Regions from separate parts of the Methylobacterium sp. Leaf361 genome, predicted to be linked through region 3. Evidence: riboswitches for the same ligand, from Rfam matches in the RefSeq annotation. Region 3 holds a riboswitch; each other region holds the start of a gene.
What was found. Region 3 has a riboswitch for cobalamin ahead of ASG32_RS16290 (CbtB domain-containing protein). Riboswitches for the same ligand answer to the same signal wherever they lie in the genome.

Region 1 (9,958 bases), on a different contig from region 3:
GATCCGGCTTCGACGGCGCGTCGTCGGCGCTCTGGGTCGTGGCGAACCAGTCCGCCCAGCCGTAATGCGCGATCAGCCGGTCCACACCGCGCCGCGACTTCCCGGTGGCGAGGCCGATCAGCACGTCGGAGCGCCCGTGCAGCCGGGTCAGCAGGTCGGCCATGCCGGGGAACAGGGGCTCCTCGTGGGCGGGGTCGAGCCGCAGGCGGTTGTAGGCCTGCTTGTAGCTCTCCGAGAGTTCCGCGACCGGGCCGTCCTCGCCGACGAGGCGCCGGAAGGCCTGCGGCAGCGACAGGCCGACCACCGACAGGGCCTCCCGCCGCCCGGGCGCCGGCAGGCCGTTCTCCGCGAACGCCACCTCCTGGGCCGCCACGATCAGGTGCTGGCTGTCGACGAGGGTGCCGTCGACGTCGAAGACGACGAGCCTCATCGCGACCGACGCGCCGGAAGTCGCGCCGCGAGCCGCCCCGCCGGCGCGGGTAAAAGGAGGCGGGTCCCCGTCACGGCTTCCGGCCCGGCTGGGCCGGCGCGGCCGCGGCGGGCTGGCCGCCGGGGATCCGGGTCCGCTCGTAGCCGAGCCGGCACCGGATCAGGAAGCGCCGGCGCTTGCCGCCGCGCAACCCGCGCTGATGCGAGGCGCGGTTGCAGGCCGCGTAGGAGCGCCGCCGGCGCTCCGCGCGGGCACTGTTGGCGGTGCGCGGGGCGGCCTGCGCGGGCGCCGCGCCCGGGGCGGGCGCCGGGGCCGGATGCGGGGTCGCCGTCTCGGGGGGGTGGGTGCCGTTCGCCGTCGGCGCCGCCCTGGTCGTCTCGCCCGGCGCGGCATGCGCGATCGGCCCGGTGAGGCACAGGGCGGCGAGGCAGGCCAGCATCGCGAGCTTCATGTGTCAGGGTCTCGAACCGCCGGGAACAGGCCCCGCGGCGGATCGGCGGGGCGCGGGGCAGCATATGAGGCGGCGCGGCCGGTTGCCAAGGCATGCGCCGCGCGGGACGCCCGGACCGCACCCGACTTTCACCGGAGATGCCGCGGCGCTGACGGGCGCTCGCGTGACGGTTATCTGGGGGACGGGAAGGGTGATCCGGCGATGAACCTCGTGCTGCTGCCCGGCTTCATGACCGATGCCGACCTCTGGTCGGACGTGGTCGCGCGCCTCGCCGAGGTGGGTCCGATCACGCACGGCGACCTCGCGCGGGACGCCGCCATCGCCGACATGGCGCGCCGCGTCGTCGCGGAGGCGCCGCCGCGCTTCGGGCTCGTGGGCTTCTCCATGGGCGGCTACGTCGCCCGCGCGGTCGCCCGGCTCGTGCCGGACCGGGTGGAGGCGTTGGTCCTCGTCGCCACCTCGTCGCGGGCCGACACGCCGGCCCAGGCGCGCCGGAAGGCGGCCGCCGTCGCCCATATCCGCCAGCAGGGCTACCGGGGCCTCAGCCGGTCGGCGATCCTCCAGTCGGTGCACCCGGACCGCGCCGGCGACGGCGCCCTCCTGAGCCGGATCCGGCAGATGGGCGACCGCCTCGGCGGAGAGGTCTTCCTGCGCCAGGCCGGGCAGGCGCGCGAATCCGATGGCGACCGCCTCGGCGCGATCGGCTGCCCGACCCTGGTCGTGGCGGCGGCCCAGGACGCCCTGCGCAGCCTCGACGAGGCGCGGGAGCTCCGCGACGGCATCCCAGGCGCGACGCTGAGGGTGATCGACGGGTCGGGCCACATGCTGCCGCTCGAGGCCCCGGACGCGCTGGCGGACGTGATCGTGCCCTGGCTGCGGGCTCAGGCCTCCGGAGCCTCGACGATCGGGTCGTAGCGGGCGGCGTCGAAGCCCAGGAGGTTCCAGCTCTGCGCCATGTGGGGCGGGAGCGGCGCGCTCACGTCGACCGGCTTGCCGGTCCGCGGGTGCGGAATGACGATCCGCCGGGCGAGCAGGTGGAGGCGGTTCTGGATGCCGCCCGGCAGCTCCCAGTTCTCGACGGAGAAGTATTTCGGGTCGCCCACGATCGGGTGGCCGATATGGGCCGCGTGGGCGCGCAGCTGGTGCGTGCGGCCGGTGACCGGCTTGAACGACAGCCAGGACAGCTTCTGGGCGGCCTGATCGACCATCGCGTAGTAGGTCAGCGCGTGGCTCGCGCCCTCGTCGCCGTGCTTGGCGACCCGCATCCGCGCGTCGGCGTCGGTGGGCTCCTCCTTGGCGAGGTAGGTCGAGACGCGCCCCTGCCGGACCCGCGGCACGCCCGCGGTGAGCGCCCAGTAGATCTTCCGGGCCGCCCGCGAGCGGAAGCTTTTCGCCAGCGTCGCGGCGGCGAGCCGGGTCTTGGCGATGATCAGGCAGCCGGCCGTGTCCTTGTCCAGCCGGTGGACGAGGCGCGGCTTCTGGCCGTCCGGACCCGTGAGGGCGGCGAGCAGGCCGTCCACGTGCCGGACCGTCCCCGAACCGCCCTGGACCGCGAGGCCGAAGGGCTTGTTGAGGATCATCATGTCGGCATCCTCGTAGAGGATCAGCGACCGGATGAAGGCGGCGTCGTCCTGCTCGCGGGCGGCGCTGCGCGGCCGCTCGGTGGGCTGGTCGAGGCGCAGCGGCGGCACGCGCACGCTCATGCCCGGCTCCAGCCGGTCGTTCGGCTTGGCGCGCTTGCCGTCGACCCGCAACTCGCCCTTGCGGACGATGGTCTGCACGCGGGTGAAGGGCAGGAGCGGGAAGCGGGCGGTGAGGAAGCGGTCGATCCGCATCCCAGCCTCGTCCGGCTCGACGGTCAGGGTCTGCACGCCGGAGGCGAGGGTCGCGGAGGCGGCGGCGCGCTGCTCGCGCCGGGTCGGACCGGGCGCGGGGGCAGAGGCGAGGGCCGGGGAGGGGGCCGCCGAGCGCTTGGCCGGCGGCCGGCCGCCGGGCTTGCCCGCCGCGGCGTCGCGCGGTGCGGCGTCGCGCGGTGCGGCGGCGTCGCGGCGCGGCTTCGGCGGCCGGGCCGGCGCCGGGGCCGCAGCGGCCTGCGCGCCCCAGGGATCGCGGGTGCCGGCATCCTCGCCGCGGTTGCGGGCCGCGCGCTCGGCGGCGTCGCGGGCGCTGGTGCGCGGGCCCGTGCGGGCGCGGCCGTCGGCCTGGGCCTTGCCGCCCCTGAACTTGCTGGCGCTGGACTTGCCGGCCTGAGGCTTGCGCCCCGTCGGCCCGCCGCTTCTGGGAGGTCGTATCGTCATGCTTCCGCCGGCACCCGTCTCCGCGTCGGACGGAGCGTCCGGGCGCATGGGCCGCGGCGTCGCGGACGTCCGGACCGATGGGATTGCCCGGCTGTAGCATCGCCCGCGCCGAGCGGCAAAGGCGGTGGGCCGGCCCGGTCCGTCAGGGCTCCGCGCGCCACGCGTCGCGGAGGCGGGCCTTCAGGCCGGCGGGGAAGAGGTCGGGACCGCCCGGCACGTCGAGCCCGTCCAGATCGCACCACCGCGCCACGCAGGCGGTGCCGGAATCCTCGTGGAAGACGAAGCGCTCCTGCCCGTCGAACCGCCGCGGCGGCAGGGCGACGGGGAACAGGAACAGCACCTCGTGCCCGACCTGCCCCTCGTGCGTGAAGATGTTCTCCATGACGCGGGGGCCGCCGAGCACCGAGACGGTGACGCCGAGCTCCTCCTGGAATTCCCGGATCACGGCGTCCTCGACCCGCTCGCCGAACGTGACGCTGCCGCCGAGCGGCCGGACGCCTTTCAGCCGCCCGTCATCCGCGCGGACCTCGGCCACGAGCAGGCTGTTGCCGCGCCGGGGCAGACCCAGTGCCTTCACGCGAATCTCCGCAGGGGGCCGCCAGACCGTCATCCCGCACGGGCTAGCCCGTCGTCGGCGAGGCCGCAACGGACCGGCGCACAGCGCGCCGATCCACGGCAACAACCGGACACACGGTTGACGCCCGCCCCCGCTACGGCCAAGCTGTGCTCGACGGTTCCCCTCGGGGATCAAAAGGGAACGCGGTGAGGGGTTCGCCCCGAAGCCGCGGCTGCCCCCGCAACTGTAAGCGGCGAGCCCTTCACCACCACGTCACTGGGTCCACCCCGGGAAGACGGTGCGAGGGCGGCGACCCGCGAGCCAGGAGACCTGCCGTCAGCCGTGGTCACACGCGAAACGCGCCGGGCGGGGTGTCCTGGCGGGTGTCGAGGCGACGCCAGTCCCGAGGGGAGGCGGCCGCCGAGGCCTCGTTCGCGGTGACGTGCCACAACAAGCGCGCCCGCGACGCCGTTCCCCATGCCCGTCTCCGCCGTCTCGAACCCCTCGAGCCCTGTCGCAGCACGCCGTCGCGCGCCCGCACGGGCAGAGGCTACCGGACAGCGAGCGCATTGTAATGTTATTACAATGCTTGTAGGACGCGGGGGCCGGCGCGCGCCGTGCACGGACCGCTTTCCCCATGTCTCTATCGACCCATCGCTCCCGCCCCGGCGGGCGGGCCCCGCTCTGCGGCGTTCTCCTCGCGCTCCTCGCCAGTCCGACCGCCGCCCAGGAGGCGGTCACGCTGGATGAGCTGTCCGTCGCCGGCGCGGGCGGCGACCCGAGCCGCCTGCCGCCGAATGGCCTCAACCTGCGCACCCCCGACCGGACCGCGAGCCGCCTCGGCCTGACGCCGCTGGAGACGCCGGCCAGCCTCGACATCGTGTCGGGCGAGACCGCGCGGCTGCGCGGCCAGGACACGATCGCCGAGGCCGTGACTCAGGACGCGACCGGCATCACCACCATCGCGGCGCCCGGCAACGGCAACGGCGCGTTCACGTCCCGCGGCTTCGCCGGCCCGAACTCGATCCAGCAGCTCTACGACGGCACGCGCTTCTACGTCGGCGCCAACACCGTGACCTTCCCGTTCGACACGTGGAACGTCGAGCGGATCGAGGTGCTGCGCGGGCCGTCCTCGGTGCTCTACGGCGACGGCGCCATCGGCGGCGTCATCAACGTGGTGCCCAAGAAGCCGGTCTTCGTGCCGATCAACGCCGCCCGCGCGGTGATCGGCACCGACGGGGTCGCGCGGCTCGCCCTCGATTCCGGCGGCCCGCTGGGCCAGGCTGAGTACGGCGACACCTTCGCGTACCGCCTCAACGTCAGCGGCAACCGCGCCGACGGCTGGATGCGGCCGGAGGGCGATTTCCGTAACCTCGCGGTCTCCGCCGCCCTGCTGTTCCGGCCGAGCGCCGACCTCGCCTTCACCCTGAGCCACGATCTCGGCTACCAGGAGCCCGCCCGCTACTGGGGCACCCCGCTGGTCGAGGGACGGATCCCGGATCTCATCCGGTTCAACAACTACAACGTCCGCGACGCGAAGATCACCTGGGCCGACAACTGGACCCAGCTCAAGACCGAGTGGTCCCCCTCGGCCGACATCACGATCCGCAACACCGCCTACCGGCTGACCAGCCGGCGCCACTGGCTCGACGTCGAGCAGTACAGCTACAACCGCGGCACCGGGCTCGTGGACCGGGGCGACTACCTGGAGATCTACCACAACCAGGAGCAGGTCGGAGACCGCCTCGACGCGACGTTCCGGGGCAGCCTGGTCGGGCTGCCGAACCAGTTCGTGGCCGGCTTCGACGTGAATCACATCGACTTCCGCCACACCAACAACTTCTACTTCGACCAGACCACGAGCGTGCCGCTCACCGGCTACGATCCGGGCCTCTTCCCGCAGAACGGCCGGGCGCGTCCGGCCTACGCGACGCAGACGAGCCAGGCCTCGGTCTTCGCCGAGGACCGGCTGATCCTGTCGGACAAGCTGTCGTTCCTCACGGGCGTGCGCCTCGACGTGCCGACGCTGAACCGCGAGGACTTGCAGACGGGATCGCGGTTCGAGAAGACCTACCGGGCGCTCGGCTACCGGTTCGGCCTCGTCTACAACCCGACGCCGGACAGCGCGCTCTACGCCCAGTACAGCTTCGCCACCGACCCGGTGAACAGCCTGATCACGCTGTCGCAGTCGCTGGCGGGCTTCAAGCTCGCGACCGGCGATCAGGTCGAGATCGGCGCCAAGGGGCTGGCCTTCGACGGCGCCCTCGAATGGACCGTCGCGGGCTACCGGATCGTCAAGGACAACCTGATCTCGGCGATCCCCGGCCAGCCGACGCTGTCCACGCAGGTGGGGAGCCAGTCCTCGCAGGGCTTCGAGCTGGCGCTCGGCTGGCGCTTCGCGCCGGGCTGGCGGCTCGACGGCAACCTCGCGCTCCTCCACGCGCAGTACGACCGGTTCGACCAGACGGTGAACGGCGCCACCGTCTCGTATGCCGGCAACCAGCCGATCGACGTGCCCGAGCGCGTGGCCAACCTCTGGCTGACCTGGGACGTCACCCGCGACTGGACCGCGCGGGTCGGGCTGCAGAACGTCGGGCAGGTCTACAGCGACTTCGGCAACACGGCGCGGCGCCCCGCCTACAACCTCGTCAACGCGGTCCTGGACCATCAGGTGACGGCGGACTCGCGCCTGTCCGTGCGGGTCTACAACCTGTTCGACAAGGTCTACGCGATCTCGGGCAACGCCGTGAACGGGGTCGGGACCAACTGGCTGCTCGGGCGCCCGCGCTCGGTCGAGGTCGCCTACACGGTGACGTGGTGAGCCGACCGCGCCGGCTCGGCAAGGCGGGACGGCGCTGGCTGCTCCTGTTCCACCGCTGGGCCGGGATCGCCGCGGGGCTGTTCTTCGCGCTGTGGATCGGCTCCGGGCTGGTGATGCTCTACGTGCCGTTCCCGGCGCTCACCGAGGCCGAGCGGCTGTCGCGGCTCGCCCCGATCGCCTGGGATCAGGTCGCGGTCGCGCCGGACGCGGCGCTGCGGGCCGGCGGGCTCGCCGGCGTGCCGGCCGCCTTCGGCCTGGAGATGCGGGGCGACGAGCCGGTCTACCGGATCGCCGGCCACGACGGCACCCGGGTGACGGTCTCGGCACGGACCGGCGCGCGGCTCGGTCCGCTGACACCCGCAGACGCGCTGCGTGTCGCGGCCGGTGGTGCTCCGGCTGCGCAGGCCGAGCAGGTCGCGCGCGACCAGTGGACCGTCACGGCCCGCTACGACCCGCTCCGGCCCTTCCTGAAGGTGGCCCTCGGCGACGCCGCGGGGACCGAGCTCTACGTGTCTGCGGTGACCGGCGAGATCGCCCTCGACACGACACGCTTCGAGCGGGGCTGGAACTGGGTGGGTTCGGTGGCGCACTGGATCTACCTCACGCCGCTGCGGGCCCGGCCGGAGCTGTGGCGGACGATCCTGTTGTGGCTCTCCGGTTTCGCCGCCCTCGGCGCGCTGAGTGGAGGCGCGATCGGGATCTGGCGCCTGCGCCTTCGGCGGCGCTACGCGGCCGGGGCGGTCACGCCCTATCGCGGGCTGGCGCGCTGGCACCACCTGCTCGGCCTCGCGGGGGGCCTCGGCTTGAGCACGTTCATCGTCAGCGGCTGGATCTCCATGAACCCGAACCGCTGGTTCAGCGCGACCAGCCCGCCGGTAGCGTTGCGCGCCGCCTATGCCGGAACCCCGCCGGCGCTCGGCCTCGATCCGCACCGGCTCCGCGATGGCGCCATGCCGGATACGCGCACCCTGCGCTTCGCCGCCATCGGTGGACGCTGGTGGATCGTCGCCGAGACGGCGGACGGCCTCCGGACGGTCGCAGCGGACGGCGCGACCGCCCTCGACGCGCGCAGCATCGCGACGGCCGCGGCAGACGGTTTCGCGGACGGTCCCCTCCGGTCGATCCGCCCGTTATACGCCTACGACGCCTACTGGTATCCCCACGGGGCCGACCCACGGCCGCTTCCGGTGCTGCGCCTGCGCTTCGGCGACGCGGCCGCCACGTGGCTCCACGTCGATCCCCGGGACGGCACGATCCTCCAGCGCCTGGACCGCTCGGGCCGGATCAACCGCTGGCTGTTCGACGCCGCGCACCGGCTCGACCTGCCGGGGCTCACCGGCAACCGCCCCCTGCACGATACGGCCCAGTGGGTCCTGAATCTCCTGGCGGCGGGCATCGCGGTCACCGGGATCGTGGCGGGCTGGCGCAGGCTGCGTCGGACGCTGTCCGCCTGAGGTCGGTTTCAGCGTGTGCTGTCGAGCGGTCGAGATCGGCCCGGCGGTGGCTTCCGATCCGGTCGTGCTGCGCGTCAGGACGACAGCCCGGAGGCGGACGCAAATACCTCCACGTCCGGCCTGTGCGCCTGTCGGTATTCACGGGGGCTCACGTCGTAGCGATCCTTGAAGCGGCGCGCGAAATGCGCCTGGCTGCTGAAGCCACAGCCATAAGCCAACAGGCCGATCGACAGGGTGGCGCAGGCCGGGTCGGTCAGGCGCTTGGCTGCCACCTCCAGTCGGCGTCCCCAGATGTAGTCGGAGATGTGCCGGCCGCGCTCATGAAACAGCTCCTGCAGCCGCCGCAACGACACGCCCATCGCGGCGGCGAGCCGGGGCGGGTCCAGGTTCGGATCGCTCAGGTTCGCCTCGACATAGGCCTTGGCGCGCTGGACCGTGACGTTGCCGTGGATGGAACGCGGCGCCTCCTGCGCCATCCGTTCGGCGAGGCTCGCCACGATCAGGTCGACGCCGATCGATGCCATGCGCTCGGCCGCGTCAGGAGTGAGGCGATCGCTGACCCGGACGAGTTCCTGAAGGTACGAGCCCGTCAGGGTCGTCGAGGCGAGGTCCGCTGCGGCCGTGAGCGCGGTGTAGAGTCGGGACGGGCCCAGAACGGTCTCGAAACGCTGGCGCGGCAGATCGATAACCAAGGAGTCGCCGGTCTCCGCCTCCATCACGGGTGAACTCGAGTCGAGCAAGATGAGGTCGCCCGGCTTGGTCTTCGCCTCCCGGTCAAGCTGCTGGATTGTATCCCGTCCGGACAGCTTCAGGAGCACGAAAACCCGATCGGGGTTCCCGCGGCGTCGCGCTTCGGCGTCCGTGATTCTGGTCCGCACGGTTGTGTGCCAGAAATGCGAGATCGGCATCGCGCCGATACACGTCACGTCCAGCCGTCCCTGGAACGGGAGACCATCCGGCGTCTCGATCTCGGCAGGCACGAGCCGCTCGTTGACCAGCTCCCGCCATTGGCGGACCGCGTTTCTGGGATGAATCCCGTCTGTCGAGAAAAACGGTTGCATCTGCCGCCTGGGCACCCCTGTCGCCACCCGGTGGCGAAGATCGGGAACCCCGGCGTTTATTGTATATAATCTACCTTCACAACAGGTAGGCGGGGGACAAGGGGCGGAGCAGCGGCGCCCGGCCAAACAGCGCCGTCCGGAAGCGGACCGGCGATGATCCATCCCTCTCGAGCATGATCACGATTCCGCGGCCTGATGTCCGACCCTAGAACCGCGCCGTCAGGAACAGCCGCACGTTCCGCCCCGGCAGCAGGATCTCGTCCTTCTTGAACGAGGTCGAGTTGCGGATATCGTCGTTCAGGAGGTTGCGGCCCTGGAGGCCGAGGGTGATCGCGCTCGCCCCGTAGACCGCAGGATCGACGGCCTTGGTGTAGCTCAGTTCGGCGCGCAGGTCGTCGTAGCCGGGGGTCGGCGTCTCGTACACGGCCGTGGCGTCGTGGCTGAAGGCGTGGAGCAGGTTCACCCGCGCGAACCACCCGTCGGCCCGCAGGTAGACGCCGCCGCCGAGCCGGTAGGGCGGGATGCGCGGCACGTTCGCGCCGTTGTCGAACTGAGCGCGGACGAAGTCGAACTGCGCCTCGACGCCGGCGAAGCCGTTGCCCACCGGCACGAGGTCGTACTGGCCGATGATCTCGGCGCCGTAGAAGGTCGCGTTCTGCTGCTGGTAGACGATCTGCCGGTTGTCGGTGCCGACGCCGCAGGAGGCGAAATCGTCGTCGCAGGTCAGACCCGTGTAGTTCCGGTAGATGAAGCCGGTGTAGCGGGTGAAGTAGCCGGTGGCGTCCAGGCGGAAGGGCCCCTCGGCCCGCCGGATGCTGGCCTCGACGGTCCGGGCTCGCTCCTTCTTGAGATTCGGGTTGCCGATCTCAAAGGTCGCGGTGGCGTCGT
Region 2 (9,916 bases), on a different contig from region 3:
ATCGAATTACCTTCGGATACGAGCATGCTCGGGCAACGCGGACGGCCTTCGATGCATTCGAGGAGCAGCGGGGCGTCTGCCGTGATTATGCGCATCTGGCGATCGCGTTCTGCCGGTGTCTCAACATCCCGGCACGCTACTGCAACGGATATGTCAGCGACATCGGTCTGCCGCTGCCCCATGCGCCCGGCGATTTTGCCGCCTGGATGGAGGTCTTTCTCGGGGGCCGCTGGCACACATTTGATCCGCGCAACAACAGTTCACGCATCGGTCGGATTCTGATTGCCTATGGTCGGGACGCCGCGGATGTCCCGTTGACGCTGACCTTTGGCCCCAACGAACTCGTCGCGTTCCACGTGACGACGGAAGAAGCGCCTCCCATATAACCGCGGACTTCTGAATGCGGCGTTGGCTGCTTGCAGCCGTTGACCGTTTGACTACAAAAGCCATCAAGCCGCATCCAAGATACCGCGAATTCGTGTCGCGTCCTCGATGCAGATCAATAAATGCAGCGCTGATGTCTGCTTGTTGGGCGTTATTCAAACAAGTTGAATGACCGACTTGGGCGCGAAACCGAACGTCCGGTTCTGCGCGTGACGGCGTTCTGGCATGACGTAGTCTGGCCGAAAGCTGCTGGTCCGCTTCGTAGCAGGCAAGGCGGTGAACCGGACATTCTTCACGGCTCGGATGAAGGCCCAAGAGTTACCCTTCGCAGGTATCCAGGGCACCCGCCGCGATCAACCGCTGTCACCCTCGAAGCGGACGTGCAGCGTAGGGCGGCGAAGCTCACGGACCGAACGCTTAGATATGAGAGCTTCCCACTATCGCAGCATAATTGATCGGTCCGCAATCTGCTCGGCCAACGCCGTATCATGCGTGACGAAGAGGATTGCGAGACCGTCCCGCTCGTTGGCCTCGCGAAGCAAACCTGCAACCTCCATCTGGTTGATGGGATCGAGCCGTGACGTCGCCTCGTCCGCGAACAAGAAGACGGGATCGAGCAGCAGCACGCGTGCGAGGGCGAAGCGCTGCAGCTCGCCGCCCGAGAGCTCGCCGGGGCGCTGATCTCGGAGGCCAGGCGAGAGCTTGAGGCGCGTGAGCAGCTGCTCAATCCGCTCCTGAGCCAAGCCATGCCTTCGCGCCAGGTGGTCGAACGCTCGACCCAAGGTCTGGTGCGACACAAAGGCCGCCGGAGGATCCTGGTAGAGCTTCTGGAACCTAGTCGGGACGATGCCCGGCATTCGCCGGACCCAGCCGCAATCCGGCCGCTCGGTGCCGATGAGAATATTCCCGAGCGTGGTCTTGCCACTGCCGCTCGGCCCCACCACGGCGACGATCTCTCCCTCCCGGACATGGACGCTCAGGTCTGTGAACAGCTGCCGGCGCCCGAACGCCTTGGCCAAGCCAGTCCCCTCGATCACTGAGGAGCCCGGCTGCCTTGACGCGCGAGGTGACCAGGCACTTGGGTCGGCATTGATCAGCGCCCGCGTGTAGGCATGGATCGGCGCATCGAGGAGACCCGCCGTCGGCCCAGCCTCAACCGCCTGCCCGTCGAGCATCACGCAGGCCGTGCCGCCGAGTGCACGCGCCAAGGCGATGTCGTGCGTGATGGTGAGCAGCAAACGTCCTGTCGCGATCTCCCGCCGCAGCCGCGCGACAACGTCGGCACGCAGGACGCCGTCGAGGCCCTTGCTGGGTTCATCGACCAGAAGCAGCGGGGTGTCAGCCGCGTGCGCCATAGCAAGCGCCAGGCGCTGGCACATGCCGCCCGACATCTGGAACGGGTAATGCCCGCCCGCATCGGCGAGGGCGACCTCACTGAGCCCCATGGCCGCGAGGCTGTCCGCGTCTCGGCGCCGATGCACATACCGGTGGACCTCGGCGAGTTGGCCCTTCGCGCGCATGGTCGGATCGAGGGCGGTCCAGGGCTCCTGGGGGAGGAGGCCGATGCGCCGTCCCCACAGGCTTCGTCGGGCCACCTCGTCGAGGCGTAGGAGGTCCGCGCCGTCGAGGAGGATGCGCCCGCTCGCCACAAGGCTCGGCGGCAGGGTCCCCATGATGGCCTGGGCCACGAGCGACTTGCCCGAGCCAGACTCGCCGAGCAGCGTGAGCGGCTCGCCCCGCCCGACCGAGGCCGAGAAGCCGGAGACCAGGACCCGGTCCCCTGTGCGGATTGTGAGATCCTCGATGCGCAGGGCTGCCGTCACCGGACCGTTCCCCCGCGGGCGGTGAGCTGCAGGCCGAGCACCAGCAGGAAGATCAGGATGCCGGGCATCAAGACCGCCAGTGGCGCCTCGGCGTAGTAGGGCAGGAGCTCGACAATCATGCTGCCGAGCTCCGGCGTCGGCGGCTGCAGCCCGACGCTGATCGCCGACAGGGTCGAGATCGCCAGGATGGCCGTGCCCATCGCGAAGGAGGCCAACGTCAGAAGAAGCGGCGCGATCTCGGGCAACACCTGATGGCGCAGAATGTAGAAGGTCCCGAAGCCGAGCAGGCGCGAGGCCTCGATCCGCGGCTCGACGAGCAGTCGCGCCGTGGTGGTGCGGGCGACGCGGAAGAACTCGACCCAGAGCGAGAGCGACAGGCCGAGGTAAAGCGGCAGGAAGTGACCAGGCGCGAACGCGAGCAGGAGCAGCACGAGCAGCAGCCCGGGCAAGGCGAGGACGATGTCGGACAGGGCTACGAGGGCCCGCTCCGTCACGCCGCCGTGCCAGGCCGCCAGCACGCCGAGCAGGAGCCCCGGCATCGCCGCGCTCAGCATGGTCAGCAGCGCCATGCCGAAGGAAAGCCGAGCCCCGTGTGCAAGCCGCGCCAGCAGGCTGCGCCCGTAATGGTCGGCCCCGAGCAGGAAGTCGCCGCCGATGGGCGCCAAGCTCGCGGACAGGTCCTGACGAGCGGGATCGGCGGTCACCAGGATTGGGCCAAGGAGCGCGAAGGCCGCGAGCAGGGCGAGGAGCCCGAGGCCGATCCGGCGCGAGATCGGCCGGGCGGTCGGACGCGTCAGCGCCGTGCCGGTGAGGTCCTGCATCTGGAGCATCATCGGGTGGCACCCAGGCGCGGGTCGAGGAACCGGCAGAGTAGGTCGACCCCGAGGTTGAGGAGGACGAACATCAGGCCCATGACGAGGGCGGTGCCCTGAACCATGGGCACGTCACGGGCGATGACGGCATGAACCAGCGCGTGGCCGATGCCCGGATAGGCGAACAGCGACTCGACCACGACGACACCCTCAATGAGGTAGACCGCCTGGAGGCCGAGATAGGTGACGACCGGGATGGCGGCGTTGCGCAGCCCGTGCCGGACGAGCACCGCCCGCTCAGGCAGGCCCTTGAGCCGGGCGAAGCGATAGTAGGTCGTGGCCCCGACCTCGGCGACGGCGTCGCGCGCGACGCGGCTCGACACGGCGGCGAGACCGAGTGCTAGGGTCAGGCTCGGAAGCGCCATCTCGCGCCAGGTGCCGTAGCCGGCCGGCGGCAGCCATTCGAGCCGGATGCTGAAGACCAGCATCAGGACGAGGCCCAGCACGAAGGGCGGCAGGGCCCGCAGCGCCACGGCTCCGACCAGCGCGAGCCGGTCGAGGCCAGATTCGGCCCGCAGGCCGCTGACGAGGCCGAGCGGGAGGCCGATCAGCAGGGACAGGACGAGGGCGCAGGCGGCGAGCCACAGGCTGGGCCCGAGCTGGCTCGCGAGTTCCTCCGAGACCGGCTCGCCGCTGACCAGGGAGTTGCCCAGGTGCCCCTGGGCGAGCTCGCCGAACCAGTGCAGCAGCAGCTCCGGCCATGGTCGGTCGAGGCCGAGCTCCTGCCGGACGGCCTCCGCGGCCTGCGCGGTGAGCGCGTCCGGGCCGTACCGGTCGGCGGCGATGCGGAAGGCCGCGTCACCTGGCAGGACCCGGACGAGGGCGAAGCACAGGCCGCCGACGACGAGCGCGACGAGCGCGGCCTGGGTCAGCCGTCCGAGGAGAAGCCGCGTCATGGCGTCCCCCAGTGCATCTCGGCGAGCCCGTAGCTCCGTTCGAGTGGATCGGCGCGCACGCCGGCCACGCGCCGGTTGGCAACAACCGCCAACTCGGCCCAGGTCACCGGGATGACCGGCAACTCGGCCTGCAGGATCTCCGCCAGCTTGCGCTGCAGCGGCTCACGCTCGGCCGGATCGGCGAGGACGGCGAGCCGGTCGAGAAGGGAAGCGGTCTCCGCGTTCGACCAGTTCATCGCGCCCCAATCACCCCCGTCCGGCCCGAAGTCTTGGAGGATCGTGCCCAGCGGATCCGGGATCATGGCGAAGCTGCGGGAGATCAGGCCGAGATCGAGGCTGCCGTCGCGGTGGCGGGCCGGGATGTCCGAGGTGTTGCCGATCGAGACGGCGAGATCGATGCCGACCTCGCGGGCTTGCGCCTGGATGGCCGCCGCCAGGGGCGGCAGCTCGGGCCAGGCGGAGTAGGTGCGCAGGGTGGCCGCGAAGCGCCGGCCGTCGCGCTCCAGGATGCCGTCCGTCCCCGGCCGCCAGCCAACCTGCGCCAGGAGGAGGCGCGCCTGCGCGAGATCGCGGGTCAGCGGCGGGATCCCCTCAGCATGCCAGCCTGAGACGGCGGGCGGGAAGAGCTGGTCGGCCCCAAGGCCGGGATTGCGCAGCAGGACCTTGGCGAGGCCGGCGCGGTCGAGGGCGAGGCTCAGCGCGCGTCGGGCGCGCGGGTCGGAGAAGAGGGGTGAGCCTGCATTCAGCTTCAGGAGCCGGGTCCGGGGTGGGGTGACCGTTTGCACCGCGAGCTTCGGGTTCCGTCGCAGCCGCGCGAGCGAGACCGGAAGGATCGAGATCACGACGTCGGCCTCGCCGCTCTCAGCCATCAGGGCGCGCGTCTCGCCCTGGCCGACGGCGAGGTAGCGCGCCCGCGCGATGGCCGGCCGTCCGCCCCACCAGCCGTCGAAGCGCTCCAGCTCGATCCGCAGCGGCGGGGCGACCGTAACGGCGCGATAGGGCCCGGTGCCGATGAGCCGGACGACCCGCCCACTCGGGTCGTAGGAGGCCGGCGCCAGGATGATCGTGGTGTGGTTCGCCAGAAAGGCCGGCAGCAGCGCGAAGGGCCGCTTCAGCACGACGACGACGGCCCCGTCCTCGGCCGAGATCGTGGCTATGGGGAGGCGCGAGAGCGGACCGACATTCGCCCGGGCGCGTCGAAGGCTCTCGGCGGCGATCTCCGCGGTCAGGGGCGAGCCGTCATGGAATCTGACGCCCGAACGTAGGGGGAAGCGCCAGGTTAGGCCGTCCGGCGCGACCGTCCATCCGGTGGCGAGGCCGGACGCCGGCGCCCCAGCCGTATCGACGCCAACGAGGGTCTCGGCGACCTGCAGGCGGGTGAAGGCGTGGCCGTTGCTCGCGGGATCGAGGCCGCCGACCTCCCAGGGACCAACGACGGTCAGCGCGCGCTCGGGCGCGCTTCGGTCCTCGGCGGCTCCGGCGGCCGGGGCCAGTGCGAGGAGGCCGACAAGGCCGAGCAAGCCGCGGAGGACGGCGCGGCGTGGTCGGGGCACGAACGTCATGCGGAACGGGGCTCCGAAGAGAGGTATCAGAAGCGGGCGGCGACGCCGCCGGTGATCAGGCGCGGCGTGCCCGGCGTGGCGTAGCGGTTGCTGAAGCCGCGGTCGTAGTAGACCTCGTCGAAGAGGTTATCGAGATTCAGGTAGACCCGCACGTCCGGCGTAATCCGGTAGTAGGAGATCAGGTTGAAGGTCGCATATTCGGGCAGGTCGAAGGTCGAAACGGCCGTGCCCGCCGCGCGGCGGCCGACGAAGTTCACGCCACCGCCGAGGCCCAAGCCTCGCAGCGCGCCGCCCTGGAACTCGTAGACGCTCTGGAACGCGAAGGCGTTCTCGGGGATGTTGGCGACGCGCGAGCCGACCGGGATGGTGTTGTCGCGGGTCACGGCAGCATCGACGTAGGTGTAGGTCCCGATGACCCGCCAGCCCGGAGCGAGGTAGCCCGCGACGCTCAGATCGAAGCCGCGGCTGCGGATCTCGCCCGCCGCGACGCTGAAGTTCTGGTCCACCGGATCCGCGGTGAGGACGTTCGTCCGGGTGATGTCGAACAGGGCGGCGGTGGCGCTGAGGCGGCCGTCGAGCAAGTCGAACTTCGCGCCGACCTCGTAGCCCTCGCCTTCCTGGAAAGCGAAGGGCCGGAAGTTGCGGTCGGTGCCGCTGTTCGGCCGGAACGAGCGCGCGTAGTTGCCGTAGACGGCGACCCAGTCGAGAAGGTCGTAGACGAGACCGAAGCGCGGCGTCGCGGCCGTGCCCTGAAGACGCGTCGTGGTGTTGTTGATGTAGGAGGTCGAGGTCAGGCCGATATCCTCGAGGCGCACGCCTACCAGGGCGTGCAGGCGCGGCGTGATGTCGATCTGGTCCTGCACGTATCCGGCGTAGCTCTGCGTGTTCTCCAGGAGGTTGCTGCCCGGCACGGTGAGCGGGGGCAGGGCCTGGCCGTAGCGGGGGTTGAGCAGGTCGAGGAAGAACGGGTTGGTGGTCGAGTTCGACCGGGTGATGACCTCCCGGTAGCGGTAGCTGTCGTACTCCAGGCCGAGCAGCAGGGTGTGCCGGAAGGGACCGGTCTCGAACTTGCCGGCGAGATTCACCTGCACATCGAGATCGGACCAGGTCAGCTCGCGATGGTCCAGGGTGCGCCGGAGCGTACGCCCGTCGTTGAGGATGCCGACCGTCTGCACAGCGTCGCCCGCGATGTTGCCGCCCAGCACCTGCGTGCCGGCGGTCAGCACCCAGTCGGGATCGAACCGATGCTCGATACGCAGCTGTCCGAGTGCGTTGTCGTTACGGAACGGCGCAAGGCCGGGCTCGCCGATGTAGCGGGAGCGCGGCACCGCCAGGACGTTGCCGCGGAACGGCACGATGCCCCGGTCGAAGATCTGCCCGGCGCTGATCAACTCGCCTTCGAGCGTGATCGTCGTGTCCGCAGTGGGGCGCCACGCAATGGCAGGCGCGACGTAGTAGCGGTCACTGCTCACGAAGTCGCGGAAGCTGCCGTTGTCCTCGACCGCGCCGGTAATACGGGCCAGGACCGTCCCGTCCTCGCTGACGGCGCCCGTCGCATCGAAGGTGCTGCGCTTAGTGTTGAAGCTCCCGTACTGCGTGCCGATGGCGAAGGAACGCGCGGCCAGCGGCTGCTTCGAGACAATGTTGAAGGTGCCACCCGGATCGCCCCGGCCGTAGAGGAAGGCCGAGGGGCCCTTGAGAACCTCGATGCGCTCGATTGAGGCAATATCGGGCGAGTTCGGGTAGCCGCGGTTGATGGGAAAGCCGTTGCGGTAATACTCGCCCGTGGCGAAGCCGCGGATGGTGAATTCCGAGAGCCCGAGGCCTGCGAAGTTGTTGGCCCGACCGACGCCGGCGAGGTCGAGGGCGGTGTCGATCCGGGTTGCGGCCGCGTCTTCGAGCACTTGGTTCGGGACGACGACAACGGTCTGAGGAACCTCACGCAGGGGGGTATCCGTGCGGGTCGCGCTGACGCTCTGCTTAGCAAGATAGCCATCCGCGACGAGACGAGGCCCACCGTTTCCCTGGACCGTCAGCTCGTCCAGCCGCACCTCCTGGGTCGCGTCGGCGGCCAGCTGCGCGGACGCGACGACCGGATCGAGGCCGACGGTCAGGAAGGTTGCCAGAGCGACCGTGCACGGCCACGTCTGTTCCCGGCCGGGCACGGACGCCGGGGCACGACTGGCCTTGCCACCGGGCTTGTGAGCGAATCGGAGTGGCTCCGAGAGCGTCAGACCTGACCAGTGCGGCATTGCGGGAGCCCTTGGCCGGAACAAGGGCAATTCCAGGCACGCTTGCGCGAGAGCAGGCGGTCAGCGCCTGCCACGGCCATGCGTTCCCTTCGGACACCCCGCCCGAGAAACGAAAACCATTGCCAAGGCAGGTCTCCTGGCTCGCGGGTCGTCACCTCTGCCTGACCTTCCCGGTGCAGAGCACCAGTGATCGTTCTCGGCAGCGGCTCGCCGCTCACAGTTGCGGGGGCAGCTCCGGCCTCGCCCTTGCGGGCTTCACCGAATTCCCTCTTAGCTCACGATCACGAAACCGTGAGAACCTTGACGGTGTCCCTCATCGGTCCTGCAGCAAGAGGAGTCAACCTATTGAACGCAGCTTAGACACCGGCGCGTAGAACGAGGGAGGAGCTCGTTGCCGCATCGGGCCAGAGCCGACGGTTGGCCCAATATGCTGACAGAAGCTGCCTCCGGTCCTGCAGCCTCGCGTCGTTGGTCCAGATCTGGCCGCAGAGAATTGTCTTCGGAGGCGTGGACGAGCAGAACATCGACTGGCTCATAGTCGAGCATACTGTTGAGGGCGTTCCTGTGGCAGACCTTGCCTACCCGGCTGATGGGCGACAGCACGTCCTCCGAATACGAAGATGATGGGCCCCGTTCGAGCCCTTGCCTCAGACGGCCTCCTAGACGGATAACAGGCGCTCCGCATAATACCGGCCCACTGCCTCGATCATCGGAGCGAACTGCCAAACGATTGAGGGAACGAGGGCTTCGACATAAAGACTCTCTTCGTTCACCTGAATGACGCCGCTTCCTCTCTGGCCGTAGCCGCCGACTGTGAATCCGCACCTATTGCCGAACCATTCATCGAATTCAACGATGATATTTTTTCGCGCCAAATCCCGAAAAGCCCAATTCGCGCGCCGATCGAGGCGTCGGCGTGCCTCGGGCAGCCCAATGTTATGATGTAGCGTCAACGCTAGGCGCTTCGGTATCATCGGAGAACGATAGATATTCATCGGGATTGATCGCACTGGTGAAAAGCTCTTTGGGCGCAGCACGTGCTAGTTCGCTAATTGTACATTCGGATCAGCGTTCATCTGCCTCGGGATCGTTCGTCAGTGCGGTTACGAGTGCGAACACCATCGCGAGAGCAGGGGTCGGGAAGGCCTCGGAGATATGCCTCCGATACGCATTCGCCCCCCAGGAACGCCACACGGCACAATGAAAGCCCTCCTCGGAACGACTTCCCGTATGCACCTGCCATGACCATCCAGGTAGGATGCGTTCCAGCAATTCTTGCGCGGCATCGAGGCTGGCGGTGAAGGCGGGACAACTATCCTTGCCATGGCGGAGAACCGTACCGCTTGGACCGTGCCCCCAAAGCATCTTGACGTCATCGCGATATGGCCGCCACTCGATCCGGTGGATGACCGTGTCGATCTGGCTATCCAAATCGCGATCTGGTCCCTCGATCTCGCGCAAGCGCACGATCAGTCCGCGCAGCACTGTAGGGCGAGGCGCGCCCATGCTGCGCCGCGTTTCCGTCAGCTGAACCCGCATCAGGCATCTCTGACAGTCAGCGGGCGCGAGCGGCGGCGCAGCGACCGGCACTCCACTGCAGGTCGAGCCGCGATGAAGCGCATCGCCAGGGCAGCCGAGCATTGGAGCCGACACATAAGATTGGCAGTGATCCGGGCAATAAGCGTGCGATTGTCATTTGAAGGATAGGGAAGGCTGATTGGCCAGTATCGGATGCTGCACGACACCACATAGCGCTCATGAGGCGGCCCAATAATCAGGAAGGGATATTTGTATCGGCGCCATATCGGCTTATCTGTTTTGCGATCAATTACAGAGCCGCACGGCAGATGTCGTCGAAGCTGCGTACTATCAAATTGCTTGTGCTTCTCCGCGCATATTTTCTCGGTGTCGCCCGGAGAATTGCGAACGCTGCGCGCCACAGAACTTGGTTGGCCGAACCCGACGTTGGGGTCGCATCTCTCCGACGTCGCAAGCGAGCCGGCAGCGGGAAACAGCACGCACGGGTGGATATTCGGCACCGACCGGACCCCAATCGACAAGGGGCAGAGGTCAGGCGGACGCGTTGCATCTAGGCGCGGGCAAGCCAAGCCGGCATAGCCGCTGCAA
Region 3 (9,958 bases):
CGTCAGGCGCTGGGGGCCGCCGTCGGCGCGCACGTCGCCGAGCCCCCGGGCCGCGAGCCAGGTGGCCAGCGGCGCACGAGTCGCCTCGGAGACGCCGCGGATCTGGAGATTCGCCCGTGCGGTCAGGTCCAGGTGCCCGTTCCCGAAGCGGCGCGCGCCCTCCGCCACGGCGCGGGCCTGATCGAGGGTCAGGAGCCCGAGCGGCGGGTGGACGCGCGCGAGCAGGCCGTCGCCCGTCGGCATGGGACGCGTCAGACCGGGGCACCAGCCCCGGCGGGCCGGCGCCTCGGGCAGGGCGCGCCGATGCAAGGCCGCGCTCACTCGGCGGCCTCGCGCATCAGGGCGTCGGCCGGGAGGGCGTTGCGTCGGCTGTGCCAGAGGCCGCGGTCCTGGGCCTCGTCGAACCGCTCCAGGATCGCGCGGGCTGCAGCGGGGTTGGCGGCGCGCAGGCGCTCGAACACCTCGGCGTCGGCGATCCAGGCCGCGTAGAGCGCCTCGAAGCCCGCATCCGTCACCGCGTCGCTCGCGGCGGCCAGGACGAAGACCGCGTCGAGCCCCTGGGCGAGTTCCTGCGCGCCCCGGTAGCCGTGGCGCAGCTGGGCCGCGATCCAGCGGGGATCGGCGAGGCGCCCGCGGATCAGGCGGGCGGAATCCTCCCGGGCCGTCCGCGCCTTCGGCCGTTCCGGGACCGACACGTCGAGGCTGTAGAGGGTGGGGCTCGCCCCCTCCAGGGCCGCCGCCGCCGCGAAACCGCCCATTGCGTCGACGGCGGCGTCGCCGTCGAACAGGTCGCGCTCGGCCACGTCGAAGGCGTGGAGATAGGCGTCGGCCGCCGCGACCCTGGCGGCGAAATCGGCGTCCGGCCCCTCGCGGTCGCCGTAGGCGTGGCCGCTCGCGGCCAGGTAGGCGCGGCCGAGATCGGCGCGGTCCTCCCAGGCGCCGTCCAGGGCCGTGGCGGCGGTGCCGGCGCCGTAGCGGCCGGGCGCGGCCCCGTAGACGCGCACCGACGCGTCGCCCCGCCGCCGCGCCGCCGCGAGGGGATTCTCCTCGTCGGCCTCGTCCCGGTCCGCCACGGCGCGGGCGGCGCGGTCGAGCAGCGCGAGCGTGTCCGGGAAGGTGTCGCGGAACGCGCCGGAGACCCGCACGGTGACGTCGATCCGCGGCCGGTCCAGCATGGCGAGGGGCAGGATCTCGAAGCCGGTGACGCGGGTGCTGGCGTGGTCCCAGACCGGCCGCACGCCCATCAGGGCGAGGGCGTGGGCCACGTCCTCGCCGCCGGTGCGCAGGGTCGGCGAGGCCCAGAGATCCATGACGATCCGGGCCGGATAGGCGCCCTCGTCCTGGAGGTAGCGGGTCACCACGGCGGAGGCGGCTTTCTCGCCGAGGAGCGCGGCGGCGCGGCTCGGGATGGCCCGCGGGTCGAGGGTCGCGAGGTTGCGCCCGGTCGGGAGCACGTCGGCCCGCCCGCGGGACGGCGAGCCGGAGGGGCCGGGCCGGACGAACCGCCCGTCGAGGGCGGCGAGCAGACCGGCGCGCTCGGAGTCCGCGCTCGCCGCGACGGCCTCCGCGGCTTCGTCCGGAGCGCGGGCGAAGACGTGCAGGCCGTCGCGGAAGACGGTCTCGCCGAGATCGCAGAGATGCGCGTCGAGCCGCGTCAGCGCCTCGTCCATCGGCGTGTCCGCGCCGATCCCGGCCCCGTCCAGCAGTCCGGCCGATCCGGCCTCCTCCAGGATGGCGCGGGCGATGAGATCGGCCCGGCGGGGATCGAGCACGCTGGCGGCGGAATACTCCTCCACCAGCTCGCGGAGGCGGGCCGCCTCGGGCGTCAGCGCGTGGACGGCGGTGTCGGGCGTGAGGTGCCCGAGCGCCACGCCGCCGAGGCGGCGCTTGAGCGGCGCGGCCTCACCCGGGTCGTCGACGATGAACGGGTAGATCACCGGCAGCCCGCCGACGCAGAGCGCCGGGAAGCAGTCGGGTGACAGGGCCACGGCCTTGCCCGGCAGCCACTCCGCGGTGCCGTGCGTGCCGAGCTGCACCAGGGCGTCGAATTGCTGCCGCAGGCCGAGATGGAAGGCCAGGTAGGCGTGGGTCGGGGCGCGGTCGAGGTCGTGGTAGCCTTTCTTGCGATCGGGATCGCGGCCGCGGTCGGGCTGGAGGAAGACCGCGAGGCCGCCGTCCCGGACCATCCGGAACCGGAAGGCGCCGTCGACGCAGGCCGGGTCCGCCTCGGCTTCACCCCAGCTGTCGGTCACGGCGGCGCGGACGTCCTCGGAGAGCGTGCGCCACCACGCCGCGTAGTCCGCGAGCGGCACCCGGAAGGCGGCCGGGCCCTCCGTGAGCGCCGCCATCAGCGCTCCGGGCTCCGGAAGCGCGCCCGCCGCGTAGCCCGCGGCCGCGAGGTCGGCGGCGATCGCGCGGGCGCTCGCGGGCGTGTCGAGGCCGACCGCGAAGCCGGCCCGGCCGCCGCGGGCAGGGTAGTCGGACAGGACCAGGGCGACGCGCCGCGCCGCCCGGGGCAGGGCGGACAGCCGCAGCCATCCCGCGGCCCGGTCGGCCAGCGCGGCGATGCCGGCCTCGTAGGGCACGGCGCGCCGCTCGGCGAAGCCGGCGATCTCGGCACTCTCCTCCTTGAACGAGATCGGGAAGCCCGAGAGCCGGCCGTCGAATTCCGGCAGCGCGACCTGCATGGCGAGATCGGCCGCGCCGAGACCGCGGGCGGAGGCCTCCCAGGCCGCGCGGGGCGAGCCGACCGTGAAGGCCTGGAGAACCGGGCAGTCGCCGCCGTCGAGCACGAAACCGGTCTCGTCCTCGCGGGCCGAGAAGGCGGTCGCGGCGATCACGAGGTCGGGCCTGCGCGCGCGCACGGCCGCGGCGACCGCGGCGGCGGCCTGTGGCTCCTTCAGGCTGGATACGGCCATCGGCAGCACGCCGATCCCGCGCGCCCGCAGGGCGGCGGCGAGGGCGACGAACGGGCCGGTGTCGCCTCCGAGCACGGCGGAGCGGTAGATCAGCAGGAGCGCGACGGGCTCCGCCGCGCTGCGCGCTCCGGCGAGCGGGACCGCGGTTGCGGCCGCGGCGAGGGCTGCCTCGAGGGGAAGAACTCCGCAGCCGGGGCACCAGGGAAACCCGCGCGGGAGCGGCTGCGGCGGCTCGACCGGGCCGTCGGCGCCCAGGCGGATCGCGAGGCGCCGCAGCATCCGCCGCAGGTTGTCGGGGCCGCCGGCCCGGAAATAGGCGTCGAGCTGCCCGGCGAGGTCGGGATCGGTGGAGAAGGCGGCGAGGCGCGGGTCCGGCCGGTCGTCGCCCGGCAGGACCGCGAGGACGACGCCGTGCGCCCGCGCGGCCTCGGCGCAGCGCTCGATCCCGTAGCGCCAGTAATCGAGGCCGCCCAGGCAGCGGATCACCACGACCTTGGCGCGCGCCACGACGCGCTCGACGTAGAGGTCGACCGAGAGCGGGTGCCGCAGCCTGGCGAGCTTCGCGAGCCGCAGGCTCGGCAGGCCGGGCTCCGCGGCGTGGGCCTGCCCGACCGACGCGAGGTCGCTGTCGGTGAAGGACAGCACCACGAGGTCGCCGGGCTCCTGCCCGAGATCCACGGCCGCCTCGCCCTCGTCGAGGGAGACGGCATCGATGCGCACGAGATGCACCGCGGCGGCCCCTAGAGCGAGTCCGGGCGGGCGTGCGCGACCGGCCTCATCCCGCGAGGGCCGCCGCGACGGCGTTCTTGTCGAAGCCCTTGAGGCCGATCACCACCAGCGTCCCGTCGCGGGCTTCCCCGGCCCGCCAGGGGCGGTCGAAATGATGGGTCACGCGCCGGCCGACACCCTGCACCACGAGGCGCATCGGCTTGCCCTCGACCTCGGCGAAGCCCTTGATGCGCAGGACGCCGGCGGCCTCGGCCGCCGCCTCAACCCGGGCCGCGAGATCCCCCGCGGTCACCGCCGGGCGCACCGGCAGCGCCACGGTCTCGAAATCGTCGTGGTCATGGTCCTCGCCCTCGCCGTGATGCGAGGGTCGGGCGTCGAGATCGTCCTCGGCGGCCGCGCCGAGGCCGAGCAGCACCCGCGGGTCGATGGCGCCGTTCTCGGTCTCGACCACCTTCACGGCGCGGGGCAGGTGCCCCTCGACCTCGGCGCGGACCCGCGCCCGCGTCGCGGCGTCGATCAGGTCGGCCTTGTTGACGACCACGAGGTCGGCGCAGAGGAGCTGGTCCTCGAACACCTCCTCCAGGGGGTTGTCGTGGTCGACCGACTGGTCGGCGGCGCGCTGGGCCGCGAGGGCCTCCGGGTCCTCCGCGAAGGCGCCCGAGGCCACCGCCGGGCCGTCGACCACCGCGACCACGCCGTCGACGGTCACCCGCGAGCGGATCGCCGGCCACTGGAACGCCTGGACCAGCGGCTTCGGCAGGGCGAGGCCCGAGGTCTCGATCAGGATGTGCTCCGGCGGTTCGGCGCGGCCGAGCAGGGTCTCCAGCGCCGGCACGAAATCGTCCGCGACCGTGCAGCAGATGCAGCCGTTCGGCAGCTCGACGATGGCGTCCTCGGTGCAGCCCTCGACGCCGCAGGCGGCCAGGAAGGACTTGTCGAAGCCGATGTCGCCGAACTCGTTCACCAGGATGGCGAGGCGGCGCCCCTTGGCGTTCTCGACCACGTGGCGGACGAGGGTCGTCTTGCCGGCCCCGAGGAAGCCGGTGACGATGGTGCAGGGGATCTTGTTCACGAGGGTCATTCCGCGGGCTCCAGGGTGCCGGCGGGGACCGGGCGGGGTTCTGGGAAAGGGGGGATGCGGGCGATCACGCCCTTGCGGAACGCCTCCGGACGCTCGCGCCAGGGCACGATGCCGTCCGGGGTCGCCGCGTAGGCCGCGAGACCGCCGAGGATGATCTCGGCCGAGGCGGCCGGATCCATGTCGCCGTAGACGTAGGTCCAGCGGTCGGCCGCGGCGACCGCCACGGTGCAGGGCCGCTTGCAGACCGACAGGCACTCCACCGCCTCGACCCGCAGGTCCGGCGTAGCGCCGCTCCGCCCCCGGAGCGCCTCCAGCAGGCGGGCCCCGGCGCGGGGCCCGTCCGGATCGTCGTCCGGGCGGCGGCAGGTGGTGCAGACGTAGAGAACGGTCTCAGGCACGGGCCGCTCCCCGATCCGCGCCGCGGGCGAAGGCCTGCCACGCCCAGCCGAGCCCCAGCCCGATCAGGATCCAGAACACGAAGCTGATGGCGAGCGACCGCGCGGCGAATTGCGCGGCGAGCGCCGCCGGAAGTTCGGATGCGGCCTCGGGCGCCTGCGGGGCGCCGACGACGTGCGGGGCGATGATCAGGACGAGCCCCCCGAGGATCGTGATCAGCGCGCGGCGGATCGTGATCAGGTAGAGCCCCATGCCGGTCGCCGCGGCGGTCATCACCCACCACGCCTGCCGCGTCGCGAGCGGGGCCGCCGCGCTGCCGGGCAATTCCGGCGGCAGGCCGAGGCCCGGCGCGAGGGCGACGCTGGCGAAGCCCGCCACCGCGAAGGCGAGGCCGACCTGCGGCGTGGGCTCGCGGCCGCAGGCGAGCATCACCGCGCCGAGCAGCAGCGCGTAGCCAACGCCGCCCACGAGGGTCGCGAGCCCGGTGAAGGCCATCCGCGGCAGGCCGGGCGCGGGCTGCCATTCCGGCGCGGCGTCGGGCGCGGCGTGGTCGTGCCCGGCATGGGCCAGCACGATCGGGAACGCCTTGATCGGGAGCGCCTTGGCAGCCCGGTTCGGCGCCTCCTGCTGCTCGTAGCGCTCGACCGCGACGATCAGCGGCGAGGTCAGCGTGAGTTCGAGCCCCGTCACGATGGCAGCCGCGAAGAAGCCGGCGGCGAGGGCCGCCGACAGGAGCCGGATGATCATCCCTGGTCCCGGGACGTCAGTGGCAGGGGAAGTTCTGAGTGTGCCGGAAATCGTGCGCCGCGTTGTGGAGCGCGATCGCCGGCGAGAAGCCCGCCATGAACAGCAGGCCGAGGCCCAACACGGCCGCGAGCGCGACGGCGATCGGGCGCTCCGACGCGCGGGTGCCGGCGGCGACGGGGGCGAGGGTTTGCGTCGTCATCAGAAGCGTCTCCAGCCGCCCCACCGGCGGCATTGCGGGATCCTGTCACGACGGCAGGTCTCCTGGCTCGCGGCTCGGCGCGCCCACCGCCTTCCCGGATCGCTCCGGTGGCGCTTGGCGGGCGCTCGCCGCTCACAGTTGCGGGGGCAGCCGCGGAATCGGGGCTTCAAACCCCTCACCGCATTCCCTTTTCACCCCGTCTCCGGGGCACCGTCGCCCGGCCGTTGTAGACGCATGACCGCCGGGACACAACGGAGCGGCGCCGGATCGCGGCCGTTTCCCGTGCCCGCCCCGCGATCGGGGCGGGCTTGACGGCCGCGCCCCGGAGCGGGCACCGCCGCACCCGATACCCGCCCGGCCCCGGCGCGGGCGCTGAACTCCCGGAGACCCGATGGCCCCGACAGACGATCCGATCCCGGTTCTCGTCGATCTCGCGGCCGGCCGTGAGCCGCGGATCGTCTCCGATGCGGGCACGGGAACGACGTGGCTCGAGGTCGACCTCGGCGGCCGCTTCCCGATCCATTCCGTCGCCCTGCGGCCGGGGGAGGGGGCGGTTCCCGCGGAGCCCGGCGACGTCGCGGTGGCGGTCTCGCAGGACGGCGTGACGTGGGCCGAGCCGGACCTCGCCGGCTGGACCGCGACCCCGGACACCCTCGTCGCCGCAATCGTCCCCGACGAGCGGGCCTGGGCGCGCGCGGTCCGGATCGCCGCGCCCGAACCGGCCCGGATCGCCGGCATCGGCATCCGCGCCGACGAGGCCGCGGTCGACCTGATCGCGCTGCGGGCGATGCTCGGCCTCGACGTGACGCTCCTGAACGAGAAGCCCGGCGCCAACGTCTACGTCACCTACGCGCTCCAGTCGGCGCCCGACCGCGCCAGCCACGCCCTGGTCGGCCTGTCGCTGTTCGAGAACGGCGCCTTCGGCAACTGCCTCGTCCAGTACATCATCGCGGTGTCCATCGCGAAGGCGCTCAACCTGAAGTACATCAAGGTACCCAAGGTCGACCGCAGCAAGGTGATCTTCCTGACCGAGCGGCTGACCTGCGACGGGATCACCTTCATCCCGCCGGACGAGCCGCTGCCGGCGGACGGCTACTTCCTGTCGGGCCTGTATTTCGACCCGACGCAGTTCGAGCGCGTGACCGCGCTGCGGGGGCCGACGGATTCGCGCGCGATCGTGCAGAGCGTGATCCGGCCGCTGTTCAACGGCCTGCCGAAGAGCTTCCCGGTGAAGCCCCACGACCAACTCCTGATCCACATCCGGTCGGGCGACATCTTCAGCACCTGGGTCGATCCGCACTACCCGCAGCCGCCCTTCGCGTTCTACCGGATGGTCATCGACCGGCTCCTGGCCGAGGGTCGGATCCGCTCGGTCAAGCTCGTCTTCGAGAACAGACTGAATCCGGTCATCGCCGAGGTGGAGGCGTACGCCGAGCGGCGCGGATTGCCCGTGGAGATCCAGAGCGAGTCGCTGATCTCCGACGTCGCGGCGCTCGTGAACGGCCGCTACCTCGTCTTCGGGCTGGGGACCTTCGGGCCGGGGATCTGCCACCTCTCGGACCACGTCGAGCAGGTCTTCTACTTCGCGTCGAACTGGCCGCAGGGCTTCCAGTCGATCCCCACCATCGGGAAGGTGGTCGAGGTCCGCGATCTCGAGGGCCGCTACATGAAGGTCGGCGAGTGGCAGAACACCGACGCGCAGCGCCGGACGATGGTGGATTACCCGGCCGAGGCCCTCGCCTTCGACGACGCGTGACCGGCGCGGCGGGCCGGAGGCGCTACGGCGCCGTCCGGAGATGCTCGGCGGGGGCTCCGGCCGGACGGGTCGAGCCGGCGTCGCGCACCTTCAGGGCGTCCGTGTACATCCGCTCCACGTCCGCCCGGAAGGCGGCGCGCGAATCCGGACGCGTGTAGAACATGTGCCCGCCCGGATAGACCGCGAGGCTCAGGCGGCCGGCGGCGTAGGCCGGGACCTGCGCCAGCAGGAGCTTCGAGGCGAAGTAGGGCGTCACCAGGTCGGTGAAGCCGTGCGCCACGAGGACGCGCAGGTGCCCGTCGAGCGCCAGATCGCCCTTCAGGTTCGACAGGACCTCGGGCGCCTGCCGGCCCGAGCCCCAGCTCCAGCCGCGATTGACGGCGTTGTTCAGGAGCTCGTAGCGCATGTTGGTCACCGGCCATTTCAGCGTCCGCGCGTAGAGGTCGAGCATCGCGCTCGTCAGCGGTGCCTGGAGGGCGGTGAGCTGGGGATCCTCGAAGCTCGACTGGGCGGCGTCCGGGTTCGGGTCCCAGCCGGTGATGCCGGTGTCGTAGGCGCTGGTCACGCGGCCCTCTGCGCGGTCGATCTCGCGCTGGACGCTGCGGGTCGAGAGGCGCGCCGCCTGCGCGCGCACCAGGGCGGGGTCGAGACCGACGAGGGGCGCGACCTTCTCGGTCATCCGGGCGACGGCGGCCGTGTCGCTCGGCCCCTTGAGCAGGTCGCTCAGGTACGGGCCCGAGGCGTAGGCCTCCGCGTCGCCGAGCAGGGTCGGCGTCGGCACCGTGCCGGCCCGCTCGAGCGCGCCCGCCGCCAGCGAGGGCAGCTTCAGCACGTAGCCCCACGGATTGGCCCGCGGCGTCTCCAGCCACGCGAAATCGAGCACCGGCGAGAGCAGCACCATGCCGGACAGGCCGACGCCGATCTCCTCTTGGAGCTTCTCGGCGATCAGCGGGCCGCGGAAGCCGCCGTAGCTCTCGCCGACGAAGAATTTCGGGCTCGCCATGCGGTCGTTGACGCGCAGGTAGCGCGCGATGGTCGCCGCCAGGGTCGAGGCGTCGGATTCGATCGACCAGTAGGCCTTGCCGTTCCCGTCCGCGGCCCGGCTGTACCCGGTCCCCACGGGATCGAGGAAGATAAGGTCGGTGAAGCCGAGCCACGTCCCGTCGTTGGGCGTCAGCGTCACCGGCTGCGACGGGCTGATGCTGTCGCCGCCGACCGGCAGCCGCCAGGGCCCGATCGCCCCGATATTGAGATAGGCCGAGGCGGCGCCCGGGCCGCCATTGACCGCGAAAGTGACGGGACGCTCCCGGCCGGCCTGCGGCGCCATCGTGTAGGCGACGTAGGCGATCTCGGCCTGCAGCTTGCCCGCCTCGTCGACGAGGGGCAGGCTGCCGGCGGTGGCGGTGAAGTCGAGGGTCCGGCCGTCCGGCAGCGTCACGCTCTGCTTGGTCGTCGAATCGGGCGGCAGGCGGCGCCCCTCCGGTCCGCGCTGCGCCGGTTTGCTCTCCGCGGGATGGCCGTGCGGCGCGTCCTGGGCGAGGGTGGCTGGGGGCGCGGCCAGAGCCAGGGCGAGGGCGAGCGCGGCGCGCGCGAGACGTGCGTGGGGGGCCACCATCAAGCCTTCTTGTTCCAGCGTCCGGACTCGTCCTGCTGCCAGTAGGCCACCGCGTGACCGGCGTCCTTGGCCTGCTTCCACTGCTCGCGGGCGCGCAGCAGCGCGTCCTGGTCGGTCCCGTCGAACAGGATGCAGATCCGCTCGTACTGCCCGGCGTCGGGCGGCAGGTCGGCGCCCTCCACCAGGAAGCGGATCGAGGCGGTGTTGGGATTCACGTCCCGGAGCGTGAGCACCACCGGCTGGCTCGCGGCGTCGGGCTCGCGGTCGGTGCCGTGCGGCAGGAAGCTCTCGTCGGAATAAGTCCAGAGGTGGTCATCGAGCGCCTGCAGGCGCTCCTCGCTCGCCGCCTGGATCGCGGACTGCCAGCCGCGGTCCAGCGAGCGCTCGACGAGGTTCGGCAGCACCTTCTCCAGGGGCTGCCGCTGCATATGGTAGAAGAGGATCTCGGTCACGGCACCGAGGATATAGGGCCGCGGGCCGCCGCGCGAGCAGCGGCGCGCCGCCGCGGCCTCAGACC

Region 1: it holds a riboswitch for cobalamin, as region 3 does, so the genes downstream of both, ASG32_RS10685 (TonB-dependent siderophore receptor) here and ASG32_RS16290 (CbtB domain-containing protein) in region 3, are expected to answer to the same signal.
Region 2: it holds a riboswitch for cobalamin, as region 3 does, so the genes downstream of both, ASG32_RS02715 (TonB-dependent siderophore receptor) here and ASG32_RS16290 (CbtB domain-containing protein) in region 3, are expected to answer to the same signal.

Annotation. Positions count from the first base shown of each region.
Region 1 is NZ_LMPY01000012.1:225,657-235,614, forward strand. Features, by position in the region: gene ASG32_RS10660 (HAD-IA family hydrolase) at 1-430, opposite strand, end outside; gene ASG32_RS10665 (hypothetical protein) at 501-881, opposite strand; gene ASG32_RS10670 (alpha/beta fold hydrolase) at 1,083-1,796, shown strand; gene ASG32_RS10675 (RluA family pseudouridine synthase) at 1,763-3,178, opposite strand; gene ASG32_RS10680 (NUDIX domain-containing protein) at 3,321-3,788, opposite strand; cobalamin riboswitch at 3,893-4,087, shown strand; gene ASG32_RS10685 (TonB-dependent siderophore receptor) at 4,372-6,555, shown strand; gene ASG32_RS10690 (peptidase) at 6,549-8,009, shown strand; gene ASG32_RS10695 (helix-turn-helix domain-containing protein) at 8,084-9,070, opposite strand; gene ASG32_RS10700 (TonB-dependent receptor) at 9,276-9,958, opposite strand, start outside.
Region 2 is NZ_LMPY01000002.1:12,240-22,155, reverse strand. Features, by position in the region: gene ASG32_RS02740 (transglutaminase family protein) at 1-386, shown strand, start outside; gene ASG32_RS02735 (ATP-binding cassette domain-containing protein) at 822-2,207, opposite strand; gene ASG32_RS02730 (ABC transporter permease) at 2,204-3,037, opposite strand; gene ASG32_RS02725 (ABC transporter permease) at 3,037-3,975, opposite strand; gene ASG32_RS02720 (ABC transporter substrate-binding protein) at 3,972-5,537, opposite strand; gene ASG32_RS02715 (TonB-dependent siderophore receptor) at 5,564-7,789, opposite strand; cobalamin riboswitch at 7,898-8,107, opposite strand; gene ASG32_RS32080 (hypothetical protein) at 8,449-8,784, opposite strand; gene ASG32_RS33660 (hypothetical protein) at 8,855-9,328, opposite strand.
Region 3 is NZ_LMPY01000023.1:73,189-83,146, forward strand. Features, by position in the region: gene cobG (precorrin-3B synthase) at 1-321, opposite strand, end outside; gene cobN (cobaltochelatase subunit CobN) at 318-3,647, opposite strand; gene cobW (cobalamin biosynthesis protein CobW) at 3,694-4,728, opposite strand; gene ASG32_RS16280 (DUF1636 domain-containing protein) at 4,725-5,126, opposite strand; gene ASG32_RS16285 (CbtA family protein) at 5,119-5,871, opposite strand; gene ASG32_RS16290 (CbtB domain-containing protein) at 5,888-6,070, opposite strand; cobalamin riboswitch at 6,105-6,300, opposite strand; gene ASG32_RS16295 (discoidin domain-containing protein) at 6,462-7,826, shown strand; gene ASG32_RS16300 (peptidase S10) at 7,849-9,441, opposite strand; gene ASG32_RS16305 (DNA polymerase III subunit chi) at 9,441-9,893, opposite strand; gene ASG32_RS16310 (CTP synthase) at 9,952-9,958, opposite strand, start outside.